DNA from 3 places in the Saccharopolyspora karakumensis genome. Region 3 is predicted to be linked to each of the others. Evidence: riboswitches for the same ligand, from Rfam matches in the RefSeq annotation. Region 3 holds a riboswitch; each other region holds the start of a gene.
What was found. Region 3 has a riboswitch for S-adenosylmethionine ahead of thrC (threonine synthase). Riboswitches for the same ligand answer to the same signal wherever they lie in the genome.

Region 1 (6,428 bases), on a different contig from region 3:
CGCCCAGCACCGATCGCACCCGCGGGTCGGCGGCCCACTCGTGCTCGGCGGTGAAGCCGTGCGGATCGAGGACGGCGTTGCGCACGGTGGCGTCCTCGTCCAGCTCGGTGCGCTGGGTGACCACGGCCATCCGCAGGTCGCGGGACTGCGAGACCCGGCCGTCGTCGGGTTCGGCGAAACCGGCGAGGACTTCCAGCAGCGTCGTCTTGCCGCCGCCGTTGAGACCGACGACGCCGATCCGCTCGCCTTCCGACACGCCCAGCGACACGCCGTCCAGCAACGGGCGCACGCCGTAGGACTTGCTGACCGTTTCCAGGTTGACCAGGTTCACCATCGAGGTTTCGACTACTCCTCACGCGTGGACTTGGGGCGGGGTGGGGCGATGGGCCGGCTCGTCGGAGACGACCTTGGCCCCCGGCACCGGGCCGTGCGCGACGCGGACGGTCCGGCAGACGCCCGCGCCCGAGAGCTCCGCGGCCACTCGGACCGCTTCGTCGGAGTCGGTGCACAGGAAGGCGCAGGTCGGGCCGGATCCCGAGACGATGCCGGCCAGCGCGCCCGCTTGGACGCCCGCGCGCAAGGTGCGGCGCAGGCCCGGGCGCAGCGAGACCGCCGCGGATTGCAGGTCGTTGCCCAGCAGCAGCGCGAGCTGCCGGGGATCGCCGGAGGCCAGCGCCTCCAGCAGGGGTTCCACCTCACCGATCCGGCCGTTGCCGTTGTCCGCGCGGAGCCGGTCCAGCTCCCCGTAGACGCCCGGGGTGCTCAGGCCTTCGCGGTCCAGCGCGATCACCCAGTGATAGGTGTGCCGGGCCAGCACCGGGACCAGCCGCTCGCCGCGCCCGGTGCCCAGGGCGGTGCCGCCCTGCAACGAGAACGGCACGTCGCTGCCGATCTTGCCGGCGAGCTCGCTGAGCTCGTCGCGGCCCAGCTCCAGCCGCCAGAGCTGGTTGACCGCCTGCAACGCGGCGGCGGCGTCGGCGCTGCCACCGGCCATGCCGCCGGCGACCGGGATGCCCTTGTTGATGGAGATCCGCACGCCGGGGTTCTCCGGATCGCGCCCGCAGTGCTCGGCCAGCAGCCGCACCGCTTTCCACGCGAGGTTCTCCGGTCCGGTGGGGACCTCATCGGCTCCCTCGCCCTTGACCTCCAGGGCGGGATCGTCCGCCGCCACCACGGTGACGTCGTCGGTCAGCGACAGAGCCTGGAAGACGGTGACCAGCTCGTGGTAGCCGTCCGGACGCGCGTCACCCACCGAGAGGTGGAGGTTCACCTTCGCCGGGACGCGGACGGTGATCGGTGTAGGAACCACGGAGAGCACACCAAGAGCCTACGTGGCCGAAGAACCCCACCGCCCACTTCCCTGCGCACAGCCCCACCCCAGCCACAAATCCCCCGGTGGCCGGTCACCCGAACCCCGCTCCCGCAGGTCCTCGATCACTCCCGTGTTCAGACCCGGATCACGGCCGTGTTCAGGTCCCCGATTACGGCAGCGATCCGTCACCTGAACACGGCGGTGATCGGACGGGTGAGGGCCGGGGTGGTCGGTGGTCGACCGCCCCGGCCCTCGTGTCACGCCGCGGGAATCAGGAGGCGGGGACGACGGCGACTCCGCCCCACTCCTCGTTGATGAAGTCCTTGACCTGCTGGCTGCGCAGCAGCTCGGCGAGCTTGAGCACGCGCGGGTCCTCGGCCAGCGCTGGGCTGGTCACCAGACCGTTGGCGTAGGGGTTGCCCTGCGCGCTCTCCACCAGCAGCGGGTTCGACAGCTTCGCCTTGATCGCGTAGTTGCCGTTGACCACCGCGGCGGCCGCGTCGTCGATCGAACGCGGCAGCTGGTCCGGGGACAGGTCCTTGAGCTGGATGTTCTTCGGGTTCTCCGCGATGGCGGCGTCCAGCCGGGTGCCGACGGCGGCCTCCGGCTTGAGCTTGATCAGACCGCCCTGCTCCAGCAGCTTCAGGCCGCGGAACTGGTTGGCCGGGTCGTTGGACAGCGTCACCGTGGCGCCCGCGGGCAGGTCGGTCAGCGACTTGGCCTGCTTGGAGTAGACGGCCAGCGGCTCCAGGTGCACCGGCTCGATCCAGGTGAACTCGCCGCCGCGCTCCTTGCGGTACTCCTCCAGGTACGGCACGTGCTGGAAGTAGTTCGCGTCCAGCTCGCCGTTGGCGACGGCCTCGTTCGGCCGGTTGTAGTCGTCGAACTTCTCGATCTCGATGTCGATCCCGGCCTGCTGGGCCAGGTTGTCGTCGACGTACTGCAAGATCTCGCCGTGCGGCGTCGGGCTGACGCCGATCTTCAGCGGCGCGTTGGGGTCTTCGGCGGCGGAACCACCACCGCAGGCGGCCAGCAGCACCCCGGCCGAGGCGAGCAGGGCGGCGAAGCGCAAACGCATGTCGTGCGTCCTTTCAACGAGCCTGTTCTCAGGCAGGCAGAGGTCGCGCACCGTCCTCGTGGGACGGACGCAGGAGGGGGAGGGGTTTCGGTTCCCGGGGATTCAGCCGGCGGCGGTGCGCCGGCGATCGACGAGCTTGGCGGTGCGATCGGTGATCAGCTGCATCGCGAAGGCCAGCATCCCCAGCACCACGACGGATCCGTAGAGGATCCGGTCGTCGTAGCCCTGGTAGCCGTCCTGGATCGCGGTCGTGCCCAGGCCGCCGCCGCCGATGGCGCCGGCCATCGCGGCGTAGCCGATCAGCGCCACCGCGGTGACGCCGACGGCGCCGACCAGCGCGGCTCGGGCCTCGCCGAGCAGCACCGTCCACACGATCCGCAGCCTGCTCGAACCGGTCGTGATCGCGGCTTCCACCACGGTGAAACCGACCTCGCGCAACGCGTTCTGCGTCAGCCGCGCGAAGAACGGGATCGCACCGATGGTCAGCGGCACGATCACCGCGCTGCTGCCGATCGAGGTCCCGATCAGCAGCCGGGTGAACGACGCCAGCACCACCAGCAGCACCACGAAGGGCACCGAGCGCACCACGTCCACGATCACGCCGAGCACCTTGTTCAGCACCGGTTTGGGGTTCAGCCCGACCGGAGAGGTCAGGTGCAGCAGCACACCCAGCGGCAACCCGCCGACCACGGCCAGCACGGTCGCCACCAACACCATGTAAAGCGTTTCGAGCGTTGCCTCGCCCAGTAGTTCGCCGACCTCCGACCAGGGGGTCACATCAGTCACGCAGCAGCAACTCCGTCAACGCTCACCGGGGCGCGCCGGACGTGCGCGTCCCGCTCGATCATCCACTTCAGCGCCGCCTCGGAACGCTCACCGGTCAGGCCGATCTTGAACTTGGCGACCGGGGTGTCACCGAGGCGGGTCAGGCCACCGCCCAGGATCGCCAGGTCGACGGCGAACCGGTTGGAGGCCTCGGGGAGCAGCGCTCCCACTGCGGCGAAGCCGACCAGCACGATCTCGGCGACCACGTCGTGGCGGCCCGAAGTCGGGCGCAGCGACTCCGCCTGGTCGGTTGCGGGCAGCAGGGTGCCGCTGACCTTGCTGCCGGGCTCGGCGACGAGGTCCAGGACCTTGCCGTGCTCGACGACCTGGCCGTCTTCGAGCACCGCGACGTCGTCGGCGATCTTGCGCACCACCGCCATGTCGTGGGTGACCACCAGGACGGTGACGCCCAGCTCGGCACGCGCGCGGTCGAGCACGGTCAGCACCGAGTCGGTGGTGGACGGGTCCAGCGCGGAGGTCGGCTCGTCGGCCAGCAGCACCGAGGGCTTGGCCGCCAGCGCGCGGGCGACCGCGATGCGCTGGCGCTGACCACCGGAGAGCTGGTCCGGGTAGACCGACGCCTTGTCGGTCAGGCCGACGAGGTCGAGGAGTTCGCCGACGCGGTTGCGCCGCTGCGGACCGCCGATGCCGGCGGCCTCCAGCGGCAGCGCGACGTTGCCCGCGGCGGTGCGCTGCCGCAGCAGCGAATCACCTTGCGGCACAACGCCGATCTGCCTGCGAGCGGCGCGCAGCGCCTTGCCGTCCAGCGACACCAGGTCGGTGCCGTCGACGCGGATGGCACCGCCGTCGGGCTTCTCCAGCAGCGCGATGCACCGGGCCAGCGTCGACTTCCCCGCTCCGCTCGGTCCGACCACGCCGCACACCGAACCCGCGTTGACCTCCATCGACACGCCGTCGAGGGCGTGGACGGTGCTGCCGTTGTGCTGGAACGACTTGGTCAGGTTCTCAACTGAGATCACGATCTGCTCCACATCAGCTCGCGATGGCCGCGCCCGCGTTCGGGCAGCAGCCATGGGGAACTTCTAAGGGAAAAGGAAGAGGGGAAGGGCCAGGTCACATCTCGCGACGACAGGCGCAGGTCGTGCGCCTTCCGTGGTCGATGAACCGCCGCTGCGTGAGCAGTTCCCTGATGTGGGGTACCTCGAACCGGGCGTTGCCGGTGGCAGACAGGTTCGCTAACCGCGCGTTGGAATCCACAGCTACTCCATCGGTCCTGGCGTTAGCACCTGCCCGCGACGGGTGGTTGCTGCGGCGTCAACAAGCCAGGTCTCTCAGCCGCTCGGGATGGATTTCCCGAATAGTAGACCCCATCGACAGGGCGCGACGCAAGCTGATAGCGGTCACTGACCGAAATCGTTTGCCACATCACATACCGGGCGGAGCGGGAATTTTTCTGCGGAGCGTGGCGTTTTCGTCACCCTCGGTGACGTAGCAGCGCGTGGCCGCAAGCCGCCGGACGAGTGGTTCAGCTGCTCGACCCGGATGACGCTGCCTCCGCGATCCGGGCGAAATCGGCGATGCGCAACTGCTCTCCGCGCGTCGTCGGGTCGATCCCGGCCGCGCGCAACAACTCCTCCGCCCGCGCCGCCGAGCCGGCCCAGCCGGACAGCGCGCCGCGCAACGTCTTGCGGCGCTGCGCGAAGGCGGCGTCCACCACGCGGAAGACGTCCTGCCGCGAGGCGCTCGACGGCGGATCGACGCGGTGGAAGGAGACCAGCCCGGAGTCCACGTTCGGCACCGGCCAGAAGACCTTGCGCGGCACCGGGCCCGCGCGGCGCACGTCCGCGTACCAGGCCGCCTTCGCGCTCGGCACGCCGTAGACCCGGCTGCCGGGTTCGGCGGCCATCCGGTCGGCGACCTCGGACTGGACCATGACCAGCCCCTTGCGCAGGCTCGGCAGCTCAGCCAGCAGGTGCAGCACCACGGGCACCGCGACGTTGTAGGGCAGGTTGGCGACCAGCGCCGTCGGCGGCTTCGGGAAGTCGGCGGCCTGGACCCGCAGCGCGTCGGCGGGCAGCACGGTCAGGCGGTCGGCCAGCTGGGGCGCGAACTCGCGCGCGGTGCGCGGCAACCGCTCCGCCAGCACCGGATCGATCTCCACGGCGGTGACGGCGCCCGCGGACGGCAGCAGCGCGAGCGTCAGCGAGCCCAGACCCGGGCCGACCTCCAGCACGACGTCGTCCGGGCCGACCTCGGCCGCGGAGACGATCCGCCGCACCGTGTTCGGGTCGTGCACGAAGTTCTGACCGAGCTTCTTGGTCGGTTTGATGTCCAGCTCGTCGGCCAGCCGACGCACGTCGGCCGGTCCCAGCAACGCCGCCCCCTGCTCATCCACGCAGATGAACCTACCCGCGCCGGTGTCGACCAATCTCACCAGGTCGAAGCGGCGAAGCCGCTTTCTCTTCGCCCCACCCGGCAACTCGCACCGCCGCGGGTGCTCAGCGGCTCTCTGGCGAGGACGGCCACTCCGCCGCGCATGGGAGATGCATCAGGAGTGGCACCCGCAGTCCAGAGAGCCGCTGAGGTTCCGCTACTCGCACCGCTACGCACGATGAGCGGCGCGCAGTTCTCGTCAGTCCAGGCCGAGCTTGGACGAGCAGGACGGCCAGGCGCCGTAGCTGCCGCCGCGGGCGTCGCGGACCTTCTCGGCGACCGCGATCTGCTGCTCGCGGCTGGCCTGGTGCGGGTACGGGGCGTACTGGTCGCCGCCGTAGGCGTCCCAGGTGGACTTGTCGAACTGCAGGCCACCGTAGTAACCGTTGCCGCTGTTCATGGCCCAGTTGCCGGTCGCCTCGCACTGGACGAGCTTGTCCCAGACACCGCTGTTGGGCGCGGCCTTGCCACCGACGCGCACGACCTTCTCGACCGGCGCCTTGGTGACCTTCTCGTCGATGACCTCGCGGTCCGACTCCTCGCCGTTGCGCGTGGAGATGCGGGTGAACTGGATCTTCTCGCCGGCCTCGCCGGGAGACTCGACCCGCTCCTCGCCCTTGAACATCGAGTTGTCGACGATCTCGCGGACCGGCGGCGGCACCGGAACGGTCACGCTGATCACGGAGCTCTGCAGCCGGTCGATGCGCACCTCGGCGCCGGTGACCAGCTTGGCGTCGGCTCCCGGGGTGACCTTGTCGTCCGGGCCGAGCTTGAGCTTGCGCTCCTTGACGAGCTCGTCGATGTTGGCGGCGGTGGTGG
Region 2 (6,428 bases), on a different contig from region 3:
GCACCCACCTTCGCCGCACCGTCGAGCATGGAGTACTCGGTGTGCACGTGCAGGTGAACGAAGGGGTCGACGGACACGGAGAAGTCCTCCTTCGCGGCGGTGTTCGAGAACTGCCAGCCTAACTCCGGGCACCGACGTCACCGCCCATTCCCCCTGGCGTTGCGCGGTGTTCCACGCGCCCGGCGTGTCGCAGATCATGCGCAGGTCGGCGTCGGTGTCGCGGAACTCGTGCCTCACCACCACGCGCCTGCCCGACCGGGTAGCGTGGGACGACGTGACTGGCCCTGATCCCGTGGACGTGCGCCTGCTGAGCGTCGTGGCAGAGATGGGCCGAGCGGCGGTCCCGGACATCGCCGGTCGGCTCGGCATGGACGTGCGCGACGTCGCGGCGCGACTCGCCGCGCTGTCGACCACCGGGCTACCCCTGATCGTCGGGGTCGAATGCGATCAGCAGGGCATCCGCAACGCCGTCGCCGCGGCTCAGCAGTGGGCGGCGCAGAACGCGGCCAGCGGCCCGTACCCGGTGGCGCCCGCGCAGTACACCGGCCCGCAGCCGATGTCCGGTCCGTACCAGGTCTCGGGCCCGCACCAGGTGTCCGGGCCCTACCAGGTCTCCGGGCCCTACCAGGTCTCCGGGCCCTACCAGGTCTCCGGGCCCTACCCGGTCTCCGGTCCACATCAGATGCCGCGCCCGCAGCAGCCGACGCCGCCGATGAGCACGTGGGGGCCTCCCGGCTCGGCCGCGTGGGCCCGCGGCGATCAACCGGCGGCTCCGGCACCGACCGGCAAGGTCGGCACCAAGCTGGACGTCCAAGGCGTGTCCGGCGAGCAGATCAGCATCCAGCTCATCGAGGTCGTCGACCCGGCGGACTTCCTGTTCACCGCGGCCGGGTACGAGCTCCAGCCCGGTGAGCGCTCCGTCGTGGTGCACACCGAGCTGACCAACAACGGCCAGGTGCCGTTCGCTTCGCTGCCCGACATGTACCTGGAACTGGTCACCGAGGACGGTTCGCCGGTGGCCAAGGCCCCGGTGTCGATGTCGTCGCGCCCACCGCACCGGATGGGCGTGCAGCCCGGCGAAACCGCCGGTGGCCACACGGTTTACGTGCTCCCGGAGTCCACGGTGCTCTCAGCGGTCCGCTGGACCCCGCAGCCGGGCGACCAGCAGCGCACGCTCCTCTGGGACATCACCGACCTCTGAGGACCGCGCGAGGAATCCGGCGCAGCCGCGGCTTCCGCCGCTCGCACCGCCGAGCGAGCGGAGCTCAGGAGTCGCGGCGGAAGAAGTCCAGCGGGTTGCGCCTGGACTTCTCGGGGCGCTGCTTGCTGCGGTACTGCAGCGTCGGCCAGTCGCCGGCGTCGTTCTTGGGGAGGTCGGGCTCGGGCTCGCCGATGACCGAGGGCGTGGCCGGGCCGACGTCCTGCGCGCTGATCACCTCGCCGAGGCTGTTCAGCCCCTCCGGCGGCGTGTCCAGATCGGCCTGCGGGTCGATCACCGGCATGCCGCGTGGCGGGGTCGGTGTGTCCGATCCCTGAAATTCCTGAGCCATCGGACCCCCTTCGTCGCGCGATCCGATCACCACGTTACCCGGTTCAGCCGTCCTGATCGCGCAACTCGTTCAGAGCGTTCTGCAAGTCGTCCGGGTACTCGCTCTCGAACTGCACCCAGCCGCCCGAGGGGTGCTCGAAGGACAGGCTCCGGGCGTGCAGCCACTGCCGGGTGAGGGCCAGTCGCCGGGCCAGCACCGGGTCGGCGCCGTAGGTGAGGTCGCCGACGCAGGGGTGCTTGATCGCCGAGAAGTGCACCCGGATCTGGTGGGTGCGGCCGGTTTCCAGCTTGACGTCGATCAGCGAGGCGGCGCGGAACGCCTCCACCGTCTGGTAGTGGGTGATGCTCGGCTTGCCGCCGGTGACCACCGCGAACTTGTAGTCGTGCCGCGGGTGCCGGTCGATCGGGGCGTCGATGGTACCCCGGCTCGGATCGGGAAGGCCCTGCACGACCGCGTGGTAGCGCTTCTCGACGGTGCGCTCCTTGAACGCGCGCTTGAGCACCGTGTAGGCGTGCTCGCTCTTGGCGACCACCATCACGCCGGTCGTTCCCGCGTCGAGGCGGTGCACGACGCCCTGGCGCTCGGCGGCGCCCGAGGTGGCGATCTGCACGCCCGCCGCGGCCAGGCCGCCCACGACGGTCGGGCCCTCCCAGCCGGGGCTGGGGTGCACGGCCACGCCGATCGGCTTGTCGATCACGACGATGTCGTCGTCCTGGTGCAGGATCTTCATGCCCTCGACCGGCACTGCCACCACCTGCAGCGGCTGCTCAGCGGCCGGCAGGGTGATCTCCAGCCAGGAGCCGGCCATCAGCCGGTCGGACTTGCCCGCCGGGCTGCCGTCGACCAGCACGTCACCGGCCTCGGCGAGTCCGGCCACGGCGCTGCGGGACAGGCCGAGCAGCTTGGACAGGCCCGCGTCGATCCGCATGCCTTCCAAGCCCTCCGGCACGGGGAGGTTGCGGAGTTCGCTCACGACTTGTCGGCCTTCTGCTTGCGGTGGATCGTCCCGTCGAAGTCGCGGCCCAGCAGCGACAGCAGCACCACGAGGATGCCGCCGCAGGTGATGCAGCTGTCGGCGACGTTGAACACCGGGAACACCTGGCCGCCGGGCGCGAGGAAGGACAGGAAGTCCACCACGTGCCCCTGCAGCGGGCCGGGCGCCCGGAACAGCCGGTCGCCGAGGTTGCCGCAGGCACCGCCGAGCACCAGCCCCAGTCCCACGGCCCAGCCCGGCGAACGCAGCTTCGGCGCCAGCCACACGATCACGCCGACCACGGCGATGGCGAGCAGCGCGAGCAGCCAGGTCAGGCCGGTGGCCATCGAGAACGCCGCACCGGGATTGCGCAGCACGTCGAGGTAGAACAGGCCGCCGAGCACCTTCACCGGCGGGTTGCCCTCCAGGTTGGCGACCACGGCGACCTTGGTCACCACGTCCAGGGCCAGTCCGATCGCCGCCACTCCGAACAGCAGAGCCAGCAGCTTGCGGGACGCGCCCTTCGGTGCGTCCGCGGGCGGGGTGGTCCCGGCGGACTCCGACGAGGAGGACGCCTGCTCAGGAGGTGGGTGCTCGGTGCTCACGCCGCCATTGTCCCCGACCCGCGTGAACACCGGCGCACCAGGACCGCCGCGCCCGGGCCCAGTCGAATTTCACGCGGAGTTCGACTGCGAACTTCGCGACTCGAACTCCGCGCGAAATTCGTATCCCCCGGCGTTCAGGGCAGGAACGGCGGCAGCGGGCGCTGGTCGTCAACGGGCTCCCAGCGGCCCTCCACCTGCCGGTAGCTCGCCAACGGACCGTCGTTGACCAGGGACTTCAGCGCCGCGATCAGGCGGTCGACGTGCTCGGTCGCGGTGCCCAGGCCGATGCTGACGCGCAGCGCCCGCTCGGCGTCCGCACCCGCTCGGGCCAGCAGGTTCTTGGTTCCCAGGTGAGCGCAGAACAGGCCGTCGCGGACGCCGATGGCGTGCTCGGCCGACAGCGCGGCGGCGATCAGGCCCGGGTCCTGCCCGTCGATGGTGAAGCTGACGACGCCGACCCGGTCGTGCCCGGCGCCGAACAAGCTCAGCTCGCGCAGTCCGGGGATCTCCGCCAGGCCCGTGCGCAGGTGGCTGAGCAGCGAGGACTCGTGCCCGACGACGCCCTCCCAGCGGGTGGCGAAGGTGCGGCAGGCGGTGGCCAGGGCGTGCACGCCGACGGTGTTGGGCGAGCCGGCCTCGTGCCTCTCGGGGCCGGTGGTCCAGCTGACCGCGCGCTCGTTGACCACGCGGGTTGCGCCACCTCCGGCGAGGTGGGGCTCTGCGGCGTTGAGCCAGTCGGCGCGGCCGATCAGGGCCCCGGCGCCGAAGGGGGCGTAGAGCTTGTGGCCGGACAGGGCGGCGTAGTCGACGTCGAGCTCGGCGAGGCGGATCGGGCGGTGCGGCGCGAGCTGCGCGGCGTCCAGCGCGGTCCGGACTCCCCTGCGACGGGCGACGCGGGCGAGCTCGGCGACCGGCCACAGCTCGCCGGTGACGTTGCAGGCCCCGGTCAGCACGGCCAGCCGCGGTCCCTCCGGGCACTCGGCCAGCGCCGCGTCCAGGGCCGCGACCGCGTCGGCGGGCGTCTCGGGAGCGGGGATGCGGCGGACGTTGCGCCAGGGCAGCAGCGCGGCGTGGTGCGCGGTGTCGAACACGACCACCGAGGTGCCGCGCGGAACGGCCGAGGCCAGCAGGTTCAGCGCGTCGGTGGTGTTGCGGGTGAACACGACCTCGTCGCCCTGGCGGGCTCCGGTGAAGTCCAGCAGCACCTGGCGCGCGCCCTCGTAGACCCGGGTGGACACCTGCGAGGCGAACCCGGCGCCCCGGTGCACGCTGGCGTAGTACGGCAGCAGCTCGTCCACGGCGTCGCGCACGGCCGACAGGCAGGGGGCGCTGGCGGCGTGGTCGAGGTTGGCGTAGTTGGCGGTTCCGCCGGTGATCAGGGGAACCCGCAGTCCGGATCCGACCACGCCGGGAACGGCGATGGACTGGCTCGGAACATCGATGACGGCTGAAGACATCGCGACCCTCCCGGGGCCTCGAGGGCCCTCGGCGGGCCCGCGCTTGCCGAGCCGCACCGCGCGACCGGCCAGGTCTTCACCCGGGGCACCCCACCGCGGTAGGAGGGTTGCCGGCCAGCAAGCCGGGGCTTGACGCTGGCACTCATGACCTTCGCGGCGAAGGCTAGCGCCTCACCCCGCGCCGCGACAACGCCTTCTCACTTCGTGGGCAGGACGCGCGCATCGAGGACCCGGGAGCGCGCTCCCGGGTCCTCGATGCGCGAAAGCGGGGTCAGACGCGGGAGACCGCGACCTTGACCTCCACGCCGTCGCCGACGGTGCCGGTGGCGGCGTCGGCCGCGTCGCCGGCGGCGACCGCGTCGGCGAGGGTCTCGCCCGCGATGAACTCGCGGTGCGCCTCGACCGCCTCGACCACCTCGGTCGGGGCCTCCACGACGACCGTGATGCGGTCCGAGACCTCGAAACCGGCGTCCTTGCGGGCGTTCTGGATCACCCGGACGACGTCGCGGGCCAGGCCCTCGGCCGCCAGCTCCGGCGTGACGTCGGTGTCGAGCACCACCAGCCCGTCACCACCCGGAAGCGCCGCCGCGGCACCGGAGTCGGTCGAGACCAGCCGCTCGGTGAACTCGCCCTCCTGCAGCTCGATGCCCGCGGCGACCACGGTGGACCCGCGGTGCTGCCAATCACCGGCCTTGACGGCCTTGATCACTGTCTGCACGTCCTTGCCCAACCGCGGACCCGCCGCGCGCGCGTTGACCGCGATCTCGAAGTGACCGTGCGCGGCCACGTCGGTGCTCAGCTCCAGGCCCTTGACGTTGACCTCGTCGCTGATCAGGTCGGCGAACGGGCGCAGCGCCTCGGCCTGCGGCGTGGCCACCACCAGCGAGGCCAGCGGCAGCCGGACCCGCAGCTTGTTGGACTTGCGCAGCGCCAGCGCCGAGGAGCACACCTGCCGCACCTGGTCCATCGCCGACACCAGCGCGGCGTCCGCGGGCAGCTCGTCCACCAGCGGCCAGTCGGTCAGGTGCACCGAGCGGCCACCGGTGAGCCCGCGCCACACCGCCTCGGCGGTCAGCGGCAGCAGCGGGGCCACCACCCGGCAGGTCACCTCCAGCACGGTGTGCAGCGTGTCGATCGCGTCCTTGTCGCCCGCCCAGAACCGGTCCCGGGAGCGGCGCACGTACCAGTTGGTCAGCACCTCCAGGAACTCCCGCACGTTCGCGGTCGCGGTCGCCAGGTCCAGCGAGTCCATCGAGGACTGCACGTCGCCGACCAGCTCGTGGGTCTTGGCCAGCACGTACCGGTCGAGCACGTGCTTGCTGTCGGTGCGGAACTCCCCGCTGACGCCCTCGGCGTTGGCGTAGAGCGCGAGGAAGTACCAGGAGTTCCACAGCGGCAGCACCGCCTGGCGCACCGCGTCCCGGATGCCCCGCTCGGTGACGACCAGGTCGCCGCCGCGCAGGATCGGGCTCGACATCAGGAACCAGCGCATCGCGTCGGAACCGTCGCGGTCGAAGACCTCGTTGACGTCCGGGTAGTTCTTCTTGGACTTCGACATCTTCAGCCCGTCGTGGCCCAGCACGATGCCGTGCGCCACCACGTTGCTGAACGCAGGCCGGTCGAACAGCGCCGTGGCCAGCACGTGCAGCGTGTAGAACCAGCCGCGGGTCTGGCCGTGGTACTCCACGATGAAGTCACCCGGGAAGTGGTGCTCGAACCACTCCGCGTTCTCCATCGGGTAGTGGACCTGCGCGAACGGCATCGAGCCCGACTCGAACCAGCAGTCCAGCACCTCCGGCACCCGGCGCATCGTGGACTTGCCGGTCGGGTCGTCCGGGTTGGG
Region 3 (6,428 bases):
TCGCCGCGGTGTCGGCGACCGGCATCGCGATCCGGGCTCACGACGTCGAGAACCATCCGCTCCGCCGCGCGTCGGGTGCCGGTGAGCAGGTGGTGGTGCGGGTGGAGCTGACGGCCGCGCCAACTCCGCTGCGCGGGGCGGCGTTCGGCGCCAGCCGGGCGCAGGACCGCTCGCTGGCCAGAGCGGAGCTGGTGAGCGCCGAGATCGCCGGACGCCGGTATGCGGCAGGCGGTTCGGTGGTGCTGCTGGTGCCGACCGAGTCGTGGCGCGGACTGATCGCCGGGCAGCGGCTCACCGTCCGGGGCAAGGCGGCACCGCCGCGCGACGGACAGCTCGTCCTGGCGCTGGTGCCGGTCTACCGGGCGCCGAGCGAGGTCGCTGCGCCACCGCAGTGGCAGCGCGTGGCCGCGGACATGCGCGCGGGACTGCGCGAGATCGCCGGGCGACATCTGGGACCGGAAGCGGCTGGGCTGCTGCCGGGACTGGTCGTCGGTGACACCAGCGGGCTGGACCCGGAGGTGGAGCAGGAGTTCGAGGCAGCCGGCCTGAGCCATCTCACGGCTGTCTCGGGGGCGAACCTGGCGATCGTGTGCGGTGCGGTCCTGGTGCTGCTGCGCCTGCTGGGCATGGGCCCCGTGGTCTGCGCGCTGGGCGCGGGGGCGGCGCTGGTCGGGTTCGTCGCTTTGACCGGGCCCGAACCGAGCGTGCTGCGCGCCGCGGTGATGGGAGCCATCACGCTGCTCGCGCTGGTGCTGGGCCGCCGCCGCTCGGCACTGCCTGCGCTGGCGGCGAGCGTGATCGGGCTGCTGGTCCTGCTGCCGGAGCTGGCGGTCAGCGCGGGGTTCGCCCTGTCGGTCGCGGCCACGGCGGGCCTGGTGCTGCTGGCACCGGTGTGGGCGGCAGCGTTGCGGGCGCGTGGCGTGCCGGTCGGGCTGGCCGAGGCGATCGCGGTTCCGGTGGCCGCGCACGTGGTCACCGCGCCGCTGATCGCCGCGATCTCCGGTGGCGTGAGCCTGGTGGCGGTGCCGGCCAACCTGCTGGCGGCGCCGGTGATCGCCCCGGCGACGGTGTTCGGCGTGCTGGCCACCGTCGCAGCACCGGTGTCGACGTGGGCGGCGGCGGTCGGCGTCGTGCTGGCCGGACCGGAGCTGGAGTGGGTGCTGCTGGTCGCCGATCGTGCTTCGGCGGTGCCGGGTGCGGTGTTCGACTGGCCGACGGGCACCGGCGGTGGCCTGCTGCTGGCGGTTCTGCTGCTGGTGGGGTTGCTCGCGTTGCGAGGAAGGAGGATTCGGCTGCTCGTGGTGGTCGCAGTGCTGTTCAGCGCGCTGGTCGTGCTGCCGGTGCGCACCATGCTGCCGGGCTGGCCAGCGCAGGGCTGGAGCGTGGTGGCCTGCGACGTGGGGCAGGGCGACGGACTGGTGCTGGCGACGGGGAGACCGGAGGAGGCCGTCGTGGTCGACACCGGCCCGGACCCGCGCCGGGCGGCGAACTGCCTGCGGCGCCTGGGGATTCGCCGGGTGTCGATGGCGGTGCTCACGCACCTGCACGCCGACCACGCCAGCGGGCTGCGCACGGTGCTGGGTGAGATCCCGGTCGGCGCGGTGGCGATCGGGCCGCTGCGCGAACCGCGGTGGGCCTTCGGTGATCTGGTGCGCGACACCCGTGCGCACCGCACGCCGACCGTCACCCTGCAGGCCGGGCAGCGGCTGGCGTGGCCGGGTCTCGTGCTCGACGTCCTCGCCCCCGACCCGGGCGTGACCCGCACGCAGACCGCCGACGACGCCAACGATGCGTCGTTGGTGATCCGCGCGACCACCCCGGCGGGACGCGTGCTGCTCACCGGTGACGTGGAGCTGCCGGGGCAGGGGCGTCTGGTGTCGTCCGGCGCGGATCTGCGAGCCGACGTGCTCAAGGTTCCACACCACGGATCCCGCTACACGACACCGCGCTTCCTGCGCGCTGTGCGGCCGAGGCTCGCGCTGATCAGCGTCGGCGCGGGCAACGACTACGGGCACCCGAACCCGTTCGTGGTCGACACGCTGGCCCGCGCTGGCACCCGGGTGCTGCGCACCGACCAGGAAGGGGACATCGCGGTCCTCCCCGGGCCGCGGGGGCCTCGGTTCGTCGCACGCGGAGACCCGCTGCGCGTCACCGACAACTGAGCATCCGAAGTGGACGAAAAAGGTGGGTGGCGTCCTCTCGGGACGGCCACCCACCTTGAGAGAGGAGGATTCGCCTACAACGGAATCAGAGGCCCAGAGCCTGGTTCACCGACTCGGTGGTCGGGGCGACGGTGGCCTTCGGGCCGAGCTCGCCCTCGACGGCGTCCAGGGTCTTGAGGCCGTCACCGGTGATCAGCAGAACCGTCTCGGCGTCCGGGTCGATCTTGCCGGCCTCGATGAGCTTCTTGGCGGTCGCCACGGTCACGCCACCGGCGGTCTCGGCGAAGATGCCCTCGGTGCGGGCCAGCAGGCGGATGCCGGCGCGGACCTCGTCGTCGGTGACGTCCTCGATGGCACCGCCGGTCTTGCGGACGATGTCGAGCACGTACGGACCGTCGGCGGGGGCGCCGATGGCCAGCGAGCGGGCGATGGTGTCCGGCTTGACCGGCTGCACCACGTCGTGGCCGTTGCGGAAGGCGGTGGAGACCGGGGAGCAGCCGGAGGCCTGCGCGCCGAAGATCTTCACGGGGCTCTCGTCGACCAGGCCGACCTGGGCGAACTCGTTGAAGCCCTTGTGGACCTTGGTCAGCTGCGAGCCGGAGGCGATCGGCACCACGATCTGCTCGGGGATGCGCCAGCCCAGCTGCTCGGCGACCTCGAAGGCCAGGGTCTTGGAGCCCTCGGAGTAGTAGGGCCGGACGTTGACGTTGACGAACGCCCAGTCCTCGTGCTCGCCGGCGAGCTCGGTCGCGAGCCGGTTGACGTCGTCGTAGTTGCCGTCGACGGCCAGCAGCGAGCCGTCGTAGACCGCGCTCATCAGGATCTTGGCGCGTTCGAGGGTCTTGGGGACCAGCACGACCGAGTCCCAGCCGGCGCGGGCAGCGGCGGCGGCCACGGCGTTGGCGAGGTTGCCGGTCGACGGGCAGGCCAGCACCTTGAACCCGAACTCGCGGGCGGCGGCCAGTGCGACGGCGACGACGCGGTCCTTGAAGGAATGCGTGGGGTTGCCGGTGTCGTCCTTGATCCAGATCTTCTTCACGCCGAGGGCCTTGGCGAGGTTGTCCGCCTGGATCAAGCGGGTGCAGCCGGGCTCGGTGTTCGGGATCTGGTCGACGTTGCCCGGAACCGGCAGGAACTGCTTGTAGCGCCAGATCGACCGCGGACCGGCCTCGATCTCCTCGCGGCGGATCTTGCCGAAGTCGTAGGCGACCTCAAGCGGCGAGAAGTCTTCGAGGGAGACGAATTCGGGAGCCAGCGGCTGCCGGTGTCCCTCTTCCTTGGACACCAGTTCGACGGCGTTGCCGAGATCGAACTTCTTGCCGGCGGTCGTGTTGGCGGGGGCAGCAGCAGTCATCGCGCGAGGTCCTCTCCTCATCTGTCCCGCGGACGGGTCGGAATTGGCACCTGTTTGCGTCCGTGACCTCGCGCCGGTTTTTTGCACGATGCAGCGGACGAACGGTTGCCGGGGCTTCAACGGGCCGTTCCCTCTGCCCCTCTGGATGAGCTATTCGGTTGTGCGGGCAACGTTAGTTGAACGAATGCATTCCTGGCCAGTGCGCATCCAGATGGCGAGACTGTCGCGGGCCCGTGGGACCATTCGTTCATGAGCTCACCGACCGTTGTCGCGGACCCGCTGCACCTGGTTCTCGGAGACGAAGAGCTGCTGGTGGAGCGCGCGATGTGGGCTGCGGTCGGGGCAGCCCGAGCGGCCGATCCGGAGGCCGATTTCAGCAGGGTGAAGGTGAGTGAGCTCACCCCTCCGGAGCTGGCCGAGATGCTGAGTCCCTCGCTGTTCGCGGAGGCTCGCGTGCTGGCGATCGAATCGGCGCAGGACGCCGGAAAGGAGATCGCCGAGGCCTTGCTGCTGCACGCCAAGCAACCGGCCGAGGGCGTGACCCTGATCGTCCTGCACAGCGGTGGCGGGCGGGCCAAGCACGCCAAGGAACTGCCCAACGCGCTGAAGAAGGTCGGCGCCCGGGTCACCGAGTGCAAGAAGCTCACCAAGCCCGCCGATCGCGAGGCGTTCGTCCGCGACGAGATCCGCCGCGCGGGCGGCAAGTCCGACTCCGGCGGGGTCAGCGCTCTGATCGAGGCGGTCGGCTCGGACCTGCGGGAACTGGCGGCTGCGGCCTCGCAGCTGGTGGCCGACACGGGCGGCAAGATCGACGCGGACGCGGTCGGCCGCTACTACCGGGGCCGCGCCGAGGTCACGGGGTTCGCGGTCGCGGAGAAGGCCGTGGTCGGGGACCGGGCCGGCGCGCTCGAAGCGCTGCGCTGGGCGATCCAGCTCGGCGTGCCGCACGTGCTCATCGCCGACGCCCTCGCGGACTCGGTTCGCACCATCGGCCGCGTCGCGGCGGCGGGCGGGCGCAACGATCCCTACCGGCTGGCAGGCGATCTCGGCATGCCCGCCTGGAAGGTCAAGAAGGCCCAGTCGCAGTCGCGCGGCTGGACGCCGACGAGCCTGGCGGCGGCGCTGCAGGTCGTCGCCGAGGTCAACGCGGGAGTCAAGGGCATGGCCGCCGACGCCGACTACGCCCTGGAGAAGACGGTCCTGCGCCTGGTCTCGCTGCGCAACCAGCGCACCTGATCACGCCGGCCGAGCAGCACCACTCCGGCGAGCACCACGACGGCACCGGCCGCGCCTCACCGAGCAGCCGCCAGGGCAGCCGACGATGGCGATGCTCGGCTCCGATCAGCCGCTGAGCGCGATCTTCCAGCCGAGGCTGACCACGAGCCCGACCACGACCGTCAGGAACACCCGTCGCACGAACGCCGACCCGCGACCGGCGGCCAGCGTCGCGCCGAGCACGCTGCCCGCGATGTTGGCGGCGGCCATCACCAGCCCGAGGCCCCACAGGACCTTGCCGGCGGGGATGAAGAAGAACAGCGCGCCCAGGTTGGTGGCCACGTTGACGACCTTCGCGGTCGCCGATGCGGTGACGAAGGCGAAACTGACCAGGCTGACCAGCCAGAACACCAGGAAAGAGCCGGTTCCGGGCCCGGCGATGCCGTCCCAGAACCCGATCACCGCTCCGCCGAGCAGCATCAGCGCCAGCTGGAGCCGGCGTGCGAACCGGGGAGCGTGCACCGAGCCGAGGTCGGGCTTGCGCCACGTGTAGATGCCGACCACGACCAGCGCGACCAGCACCACGACGTTGAGCACGGAGGAGGGCAGCGCGTCGGCCAGTGCCGCCCCGCCCAGCGATCCGACCAGCGCGACCAGCGCCATCGGCAGCGCGGCCCGCCAGTCCATCGGCGTGCGCTTGGCGTAGGTGCGGGCCGCGGCCGAGGTCCCGGCGATCGCGGCGATCTTGCTGGTGGCCAGCGAGTAGATGACCTCGCCGCCGGGCAGCAGCACCAGCATCGCGGGCAGCTGGATGAGGCCGCCGCCGCCGACGATCGCGTCCACGGCTCCGGCGAGGAACGCCGCCGCGCAGAGGAACAGCAACCCGGCGAGGGTGAGATCGGCGAATCCGGGCCAGTTCAACGCGGTCAGCACGAGGCATCACCGTATGGCCTGCGCACAGCGGATCCGAGCGGTTGTGAGCGTCCTCGCGGCACTCGGACCACCCGGCGAACGCGCAGGTGAGCCTTGTTAGCATGGACGACCGTGTCGTACGGCATTCCGCCGTGGAGGAAAACCGGCCTTCGGGCCGGGCCGATTCGAGTGCGGCACGTGATTCGACTGACGAGGAAGAGGCGCACCAGTGGCCAACATCAAGTCCCAGATGAAGCGGATCAAGACCAACGAGGCGAACCGCCAGCGCAACAAGGCCGCGAAGACCACGCTGAAGTCCGCCATCCGCAAGTTCCGCGCGGCCGCTGACGCCGGCGAGAAGGACAAGGCCGTCGAGCTGCAGCAGACCGCCGGTCGTCTGCTGGACAAGGCCGCGAGCAAGGGCGTCATCCACAAGAACCAGGCCGCCAACAAGAAGTCGGCGATGGCCGCCCGCGTGAACAAGATCTGAGTTTTCTCAGTCGACGAAACGGCCCTCTCCCCGCAGCGGGGAGAGGGCCGTTTCGCGTTTCACCAGTCGTGCATCGAGCCGTCGCGGCGGCGGTTCACCGGCAGGTAGCGGGGCTCGTAGGGGAACCGCTCCGCGGCCTCCTCGTCGACCCACACGCCGAGCCCGGGTTCGTCGCTGGGGTGCAGGTAGCCGTTGGCGAAGGTGTACCCGGAGTGGAACACCTCCGCCGTCTGCTCGGTGTGGCCCATGTACTCCTGGATGCCGAAGTTCGGCACGGCCAGGTCGACGTTGAGCG

Region 1: another riboswitch for S-adenosylmethionine. It lies ahead of E1202_RS04015 (methionine ABC transporter ATP-binding protein); the one in region 3 lies ahead of thrC (threonine synthase).
Region 2: another riboswitch for S-adenosylmethionine. It lies ahead of E1202_RS26570 (aminotransferase class V-fold PLP-dependent enzyme); the one in region 3 lies ahead of thrC (threonine synthase).

The regions. Positions count from the first base shown of each region.
Region 1 is NZ_SMLA01000004.1:66,000-72,427, forward strand. Features, by position in the region: gene E1202_RS03995 (ABC-F family ATP-binding cassette domain-containing protein) at 1-334, opposite strand, end outside; gene E1202_RS04000 (4-(cytidine 5'-diphospho)-2-C-methyl-D-erythritol kinase) at 353-1,309, opposite strand; gene E1202_RS04005 (MetQ/NlpA family ABC transporter substrate-binding protein) at 1,584-2,390, opposite strand; gene E1202_RS04010 (methionine ABC transporter permease) at 2,493-3,176, opposite strand; gene E1202_RS04015 (methionine ABC transporter ATP-binding protein) at 3,173-4,195, opposite strand; SAM riboswitch class I at 4,438-4,527, opposite strand; gene rsmA (16S rRNA (adenine(1518)-N(6)/adenine(1519)-N(6))-dimethyltransferase RsmA) at 4,702-5,571, opposite strand; gene E1202_RS04025 (resuscitation-promoting factor) at 5,809-6,428, opposite strand, start outside.
Region 2 is NZ_SMLA01000060.1:5,686-12,113, forward strand. Features, by position in the region: gene dnaE (DNA polymerase III subunit alpha) at 1-77, opposite strand, end outside; gene E1202_RS26550 (AsnC family protein) at 275-1,201, shown strand; gene E1202_RS26555 (hypothetical protein) at 1,266-1,550, opposite strand; gene E1202_RS26560 (RluA family pseudouridine synthase) at 1,594-2,478, opposite strand; gene lspA (signal peptidase II) at 2,520-3,128, opposite strand; gene E1202_RS26570 (aminotransferase class V-fold PLP-dependent enzyme) at 3,263-4,585, opposite strand; SAM riboswitch class IV at 4,620-4,735, opposite strand; gene ileS (isoleucine--tRNA ligase) at 4,857-6,428, opposite strand, start outside.
Region 3 is NZ_SMLA01000003.1:87,382-93,809, forward strand. Features, by position in the region: gene E1202_RS02915 (DNA internalization-related competence protein ComEC/Rec2) at 1-2,162, shown strand, start outside; gene thrC (threonine synthase) at 2,248-3,516, opposite strand; SAM riboswitch class I at 3,531-3,668, opposite strand; gene holA (DNA polymerase III subunit delta) at 3,766-4,752, shown strand; gene E1202_RS02930 (TSUP family transporter) at 4,858-5,664, opposite strand; gene rpsT (30S ribosomal protein S20) at 5,873-6,133, shown strand; gene manD (D-mannonate dehydratase ManD) at 6,193-6,428, opposite strand, start outside.